2 regions of the Exiguobacterium sp. EF_C8 genome follow, and region 1 is predicted to be linked to the other one. Evidence: a T-box and tRNA genes for the amino acid it is inferred to sense, from the RefSeq annotation. Region 1 holds a T-box; the other holds one or more tRNA genes.
What was found. A T-box is a leader RNA that pairs with one kind of tRNA and senses whether it is charged. The one in region 1 lies ahead of ACY2IG_RS12235 (valine--tRNA ligase), so its partner is inferred to be a tRNA-Val.

Region 1 (3,403 bases):
CTGGTGTCGATCCAGTCGTTAAGAACCAACGCAGTGAATCAGCACCGTATTTCTCGATGACATCCATCGGATCAATCCCGTTTCCGAGGGATTTCGACATTTTGCGTCCTTCCGAATCACGAATCAATCCGTGGATCAAGACGTCTTGGAATGGACGTTGTCCCGTGAATTCATACGATTGGAAGATCATCCGTGATACCCAGAAGGCGATGATGTCGTATCCCGTAACCAGTGTCGATGTCGGGAAGTATTTCTGATAATCCGCTGCGTCCGTATTCGGCCAACCCATCGTTGAGAACGGCCAAAGGGCTGAAGAGAACCATGTATCGAGAACATCGTTGTCTTGCTCCCAGTTCTCGAGGTCTGCTGGTGCTTCCTTGCCAACGTATACTTCGCCTGTTTCTTTATGGTACCAAGCCGGAATGCGATGTCCCCACCATAGTTGACGGCTAACACACCAGTCACGGATATTTTCCATCCAGCGTACATATGTGTTTTCAAAGCGTTGTGGAACGAAGTTGACCTTGTCTGGTCCTTGTTGTTCCTCGAGTGCTTTTTGCGCGAGTGGTTCCATTTTGACGAACCATTGTAATGAGAGATACGGCTCGACGATTGCATCTGAACGTTCCGAGTGACCAACAGAGTGCAAGTGTGGTTCGATTTTGATTAGAACACCTTCTGCTTTTAAATCTTCAACGATTTGTTTCCGGCATTCGAAACGATCCATGCCTTCGTATTTACCTGCATTCTCGTTCATCGTTCCATCTTCATTCATGACGAGGACACGTGGTAATTCGTGGCGGTTACCGACTTCGAAGTCGTTCGGGTCGTGTGCAGGTGTAATCTTCACGACACCTGTACCGAACTCCATGTCGACATATTCATCCGCAACAATCGGAATCTCGCGACCAACAATTGGTAACGTGATCGTTTTTCCGACGAGGTGAGCGTAACGCTCATCCTTCGGGTTCACGGCAATCGCTGTATCACCAAGCATCGTCTCAGGACGTGTCGTCGCTAGTTCAACATGACCTGAACCGTCCGTCAGTGGATAGCTGAGGTGGTAAAACGCCCCTTCGATATCCTTGTAGATGACTTCGATATCCGAGATCGCTGTTTTCGTCGCTGGGTCCCAGTTAACGATGTATTCGCCACGATAGATCAAGCCTTTTTCGTAAAGTTTAACGAAGACTTCTTGAACTGCTTCCGACAACCCTTCGTCGAGCGTGAAGCGTTCACGCGAGTAATCGAGTCCAAGACCGAGTTTTGCCCATTGTGCACGGATCGTTGACGCATACTCTTCTTTCCATGCCCAAGATTGCTCGAGGAATTTCTCACGACCCATTTCAAGACGTGATTTCCCTTCTGCTCGCAGTTTTTGTTCGACTTTTGCTTGCGTCGCAATACCAGCATGGTCCATTCCCGGTAGATACAGGACGTCGAACCCTTGCATCCGTTTCATCCGCGTCAGCATGTCTTGTAATGTTGTGTCCCAAGCGTGACCAAGGTGTAATTTACCTGTGACGTTCGGTGGTGGAATGACAATCGTGTACGGCTCTTTCTCCGGATCTTGATCAGCTTTAAAGTACTCTCCCTTTAACCAAAAGTCGTGCCATTTTTCTTCCGTTGCCTGCGGATCATATTTCGTTGGCATTGATAATTCCTGCATCCTGATCGCTCCCTTTTTGTCCATAATAAAAACGGCTTCTCTCGTCCTATGCTAAGGACGAAAGAAAGCCGTTGCTTTTTTCCGCGGTACCACCTTAGTTCATCCAACATCGGATGCCCTCGAGCCACGTAACGTGTGGAGGACGGATATCGCTCGTAAGACTCACGATACCAGCTCGTGGGGTGACCTTCCTCCTGTTCGTCCGTCACATCTTTCAGCCAAGGATGTGTTCTCTACGCCGGTACGAATACAGGATTACTCTTCCCGTCATCGCTGTTGCCATTTTCTTCTTTATTCATTTTAGCCGAGAGTTCAATCAATCGTCAAGAACTGCTTAACGATCGAACTCAACTTGGAGTTCCTTGAACGTCAATTCGACGGCTTCAATCGTCTGTTCGATATCTTCGTCCGTATGGGCAATCGAGAGGAAGAGACCTTCGAATTGTGATGGTGGTAAGAAGACACCACGCGCCGCCATCTTTTGATAATACGAACGGAACATCTCAAGGTTCGATGTTTTCGCTTTTTCGAAGTTCGTGACACGTTCATCCGTGAAGAAGACACCAAACATCGCACCCGCACGGTTCGTCGTCAGTGGAATGTTATATTTCGCCGCAGCATTCAGGTAGCCTTCAGACAGACGGCTCGCTTTCCGGTCGAACTCTTCATAGTGCTCGGGTTTCAATTGCGTCAGTGTCGCTAGACCCGCTGCCATCGCAAGTGGGTTCCCGGATAACGTACCTGCTTGATAAATTGGACCTTGTGGTGCGATCTGTTCCATGATGTCACGACGTCCGCCATAAGCACCGACTGGCATTCCGCCGCCGATGACTTTACCGAGACACGTGATATCCGGCGTGACACCGAAGTGTCCTTGCGCACAGTGGAATCCGACACGGAAACCGGTCATGACTTCGTCAAAAATTAATAACGCACCGTTTTCTGATGTGATTTCCCGTAAGCCTTCAAGGAATCCTGGTTCTGGTGGCACGAAGCCCATGTTCCCAGCAGCCGGTTCGACGATGACACCAGCGATATCGTCGCCGTGTTTTTCAAACGCGATCCGGACAGCATCCAAATCGTTGTAAGGAACCGTCAGTGTCATGCTCGCAATTTGCGCTGGAACGCCTGGTGAATCCGGTAGTCCAAGTGTCGCGACACCTGAACCTGCTTTAATCAAGAGTGAGTCCCCATGACCGTGGTAACAGCCTTCGAACTTCAAGATTTTTGTCCGACCTGTATAGCCGCGTGCGAGACGAAGGGCAGCCATCGTCGCTTCTGTACCCGAATTGACCATCCGGACGACTTCGACCGACGGTACACGACTGATGACGACTTCCGCCATCGCTGATTCGATTTCTGTTGGTGTCCCGTAACTCCAGCCACGCGTCGCTTGTTCTTGAATCGCTGATGTGACGATTGGATCGGCATGACCGAGAATCATCGGTCCCCATGACAGGACGTAATCGATATACTCTTTTCCGTCGATATCATAGAGCTTTGATCCTTTCGCATGATCTGCGAAAATTGGTGTCATCCCGACCGATTTATAAGCACGGACTGGGCTGTTGACACCACCCGGCATGAGCGGGAGTGCCCGCTCGAACGCTTCTTTTGATTTTGAGTTCTGGTTAATTAAGCTCATTTCGACCCCTCCAGGTAACGACAAATGTCTTTTGCGAAATAGGTGATAATTAAATCAGCTCCTGCTCGTTTAAAGCCAAGCATCGTCTC
Region 2 (3,403 bases), 950 kb from region 1:
GGCGAGATGAGAATTCTAAGACGCGCGGGATAACTCTCGTTAAGGAACTCGGCAAAATGGTCCCGTAACTTCGGGAGAAGGGACGCTCTACACATGTAGAGCCGCAGTGAATAGGCCCAAACGACTGTTTAGCAAAAACACAGGTCTCTGCTAAATCGCAAGATGACGTATAGGGGCTGACGCCTGCCCGGTGCTGGAAGGTTAAGGGGATGGGTTAGCGCAAGCGAAGCTTTGAACCGAAGCCCCAGTAAACGGCGGCCGTAACTATAACGGTCCTAAGGTAGCGAAATTCCTTGTCGGGTAAGTTCCGACCCGCACGAAAGGCGTAACGATTTGGGCACTGTCTCAACGAGAGACCCGGTGAAATCATAGTACCTGTGAAGATGCAGGTTACCCGCGACAGGACGGAAAGACCCCATGGAGCTTTACTACAGCCTGATATTGAGGCTTTGTGCATGATGTACAGGATAGGCGGGAGACGTCGAGCCCGGAGCGCCAGCTTCGGAGGAGTCACCCTTGGGATACCGCCCTTCATGCATAGAGTCTCTAACTCGCAGCCGTGATCCGGCTGGAGGACCGTGTCAGGCGGGTAGTTTGACTGGGGCGGTCGCCTCCTAAACAGTAACGGAGGCGCCCAAAGGTTCCCTCAGAATGGTTGGAAATCATTCGTAGAGCGCAAAGGCAGAAGGGAGCTTGACTGCGAGACCTACAAGTCGAGCAGGGACGAAAGTCGGGCTTAGTGATCCGGTGGTTCCGCATGGAAGGGCCATCGCTCAACGGATAAAAGCTACCCTGGGGATAACAGGCTGATCTCCCCCAAGAGTCCACATCGACGGGGAGGTTTGGCACCTCGATGTCGGCTCATCGCATCCTGGGGCTGGAGTAGGTCCCAAGGGTTGGGCTGTTCGCCCATTAAAGCGGTACGCGAGCTGGGTTCAGAACGTCGTGAGACAGTTCGGTCCCTATCCGTCGTGGGCGCAGGAAATTTGAGGAGAGCTGTCCTTAGTACGAGAGGACCGGGATGGACGCACCGCTGGTGTACCAGTTGTTCCGCCAGGAGCATCGCTGGGTAGCTACGTGCGGACGGGATAAATGCTGAAAGCATCTAAGCATGAAGCCCCCTCCAAGATGAGATTTCCCTTTGAGTAATCAAGAAAGACCCCTCAGAGACGATGAGGTAGATAGGTCACGGGTGGAAGCATGGCGACATGTGGAGCTGAGTGATACTAATCGGTCGAGGCCTTGTTCTAGCAGATGCATTGTTGATGACTTCAGTTTTGAGGGCGCGAGCCTTTCAAAAAAAAATGAAAAAAGTCTTGACGTTATGTGAACATAATGTTAAGATAATAAATGTCTGGTGGCGATAGCCAAGTGGTCACACCCGTTCCCATGCCGAACACGGAAGTTAAGCACTTGAACGCCGAAAGTAGTTGGGGGCTTCCCCCTGTGAGGATAGGACGCTGCCAGGCGATACATATGGAGGATTAGCTCAGCTGGGAGAGCACCTGCCTTACAAGCAGGGGGTCGGCGGTTCGATCCCGTCATCCTCCACCATTTTTATTACACTTGCCGGTGTAGCTCAGCTGGTAGAGCAACTGACTTGTAATCAGTAGGTCGCGGGTTCGACTCCTGTTGCCGGCACCATTTTCATCTTCAATGATCACCAGAATTCAATTATGAATGAAGGTTCTACCTTTTATATCCCTGCCGGGGTGGCGGAACTGGTAGACGCACAGGACTTAAAATCCTGCGGGGGTTTCCCCGTGCCGGTTCGATTCCGGCCCTCGGTACCATTTTCATTTTGATGTTTGCTGTTTGATCCTTATATTCCGCACCCTTAGCTCAGCTGGATAGAGTACTTGACTACGAATCAAGGGGTCGGGAGTTCGAATCTCTCAGGGTGCATTTTCGGGAAGTAGCTCAGCTTGGTAGAGCACTTGGTTTGGGACCAAGGGGTCGCAGGTTCGAATCCTGTCTTCCCGACCATCTTCAATTTCATCCCTTTAATGGGGCCTTAGCTCAGCTGGGAGAGCGCCTGCCTTGCACGCAGGAGGTCAGCGGTTCGATCCCGCTAGGCTCCACCATTTTTATGACGAACTTTGAAAACTGAACGATGAGGCAAAAATCGTATTCTACGGAATACAAAAACGAATGAAGCGCAAGCTTCGTCAATCGTGACTTCGGTCACACAACGAGCAAGTCAAACACTTCATGGAGAGTTTGATCCTGGCTCAGGACGAACGCTGGCGGCGTGCCTAATACATGCAAGTCGAGCGCAGGAAGCTGACGGAACTCTTCGGAGGGAAGGCAGTGGAATGAGCGGCGGACGGGTGAGTAACACGTAAGGAACCTGCCTCAAGGATTGGGATAACTCCGAGAAATCGGAGCTAATACCGGATAGTTCAACGGACCGCATGGTCCGCTGATGAAAGGCGCTCCGGCGTCACCTTGAGATGGCCTTGCGGTGCATTAGCTAGTTGGTGGGGTAACGGCCCACCAAGGCGACGATGCATAGCCGACCTGAGAGGGTGATCGGCCACACTGGGACTGAGACACGGCCCAGACTCCTACGGGAGGCAGCAGTAGGGAATCTTCCACAATGGACGAAAGTCTGATGGAGCAACGCCGCGTGAGTGATGAAGGTTTTCGGATCGTAAAACTCTGTTGTAAGGGAAGAACACGTACGAGAGGGAATGCTCGTACCTTGACGGTACCTTACGAGAAAGCCACGGCTAACTACGTGCCAGCAGCCGCGGTAATACGTAGGTGGCAAGCGTTGTCCGGAATTATTGGGCGTAAAGCGCGCGCAGGCGGCCTTTTAAGTCTGATGTGAAAGCCCCCGGCTCAACCGGGGAGGGCCATTGGAAACTGGAAGGCTTGAGTACAGAAGAGAAGAGTGGAATTCCACGTGTAGCGGTGAAATGCGTAGAGATGTGGAGGAACACCAGTGGCGAAGGCGACTCTTTGGTCTGTAACTGACGCTGAGGCGCGAAAGCGTGGGGAGCAAACAGGATTAGATACCCTGGTAGTCCACGCCGTAAACGATGAGTGCTAGGTGTTGGGGGGTTTCCGCCCCTCAGTGCTGAAGCTAACGCATTAAGCACTCCGCCTGGGGAGTACGGCCGCAAGGCTGAAACTCAAAGGAATTGACGGGGACCCGCACAAGCGGTGGAGCATGTGGTTTAATTCGAAGCAACGCGAAGAACCTTACCAACTCTTGACATCCCATTGACCGCTTGAGAGATCAAGTTTTCCCTTCGGGGACAATGGTGACAGGTGGTGCATGGTTGTCGTCAGCTCGTGTCGTGAGATGTTGGGTTAAGTCCCGCAACGAGCGCAACCCCTATCCTTAGTTGCCAGCATTCAGTTGGGCACTCTAGGGAGACTGCCGGTGACAAACCGG

Region 2: it encodes a tRNA-Val, which carries the amino acid that the T-box ahead of ACY2IG_RS12235 (valine--tRNA ligase) is inferred to sense. The anticodon was not compared.

The regions. Positions count from the first base shown of each region.
Region 1 is NZ_CM143264.1:2,284,555-2,287,957, forward strand. Features, by position in the region: gene ACY2IG_RS12235 (valine--tRNA ligase) at 1-1,669, opposite strand, end outside; T-box leader at 1,720-1,949, opposite strand; gene hemL (glutamate-1-semialdehyde 2,1-aminomutase) at 2,004-3,314, opposite strand; gene hemB (porphobilinogen synthase) at 3,311-3,403, opposite strand, start outside.
Region 2 is NZ_CM143264.1:135,961-139,363, forward strand. Features, by position in the region: rRNA gene ACY2IG_RS00730 (23S ribosomal RNA) at 1-1,250, shown strand, start outside; rRNA gene rrf (5S ribosomal RNA) at 1,354-1,469, shown strand; tRNA gene ACY2IG_RS00740 (tRNA-Val) at 1,479-1,554, shown strand; tRNA gene ACY2IG_RS00745 (tRNA-Thr) at 1,569-1,644, shown strand; tRNA gene ACY2IG_RS00750 (tRNA-Leu) at 1,707-1,793, shown strand; tRNA gene ACY2IG_RS00755 (tRNA-Arg) at 1,832-1,905, shown strand; tRNA gene ACY2IG_RS00760 (tRNA-Pro) at 1,910-1,986, shown strand; tRNA gene ACY2IG_RS00765 (tRNA-Ala) at 2,009-2,084, shown strand; rRNA gene ACY2IG_RS00770 (16S ribosomal RNA) at 2,209-3,403, shown strand, end outside.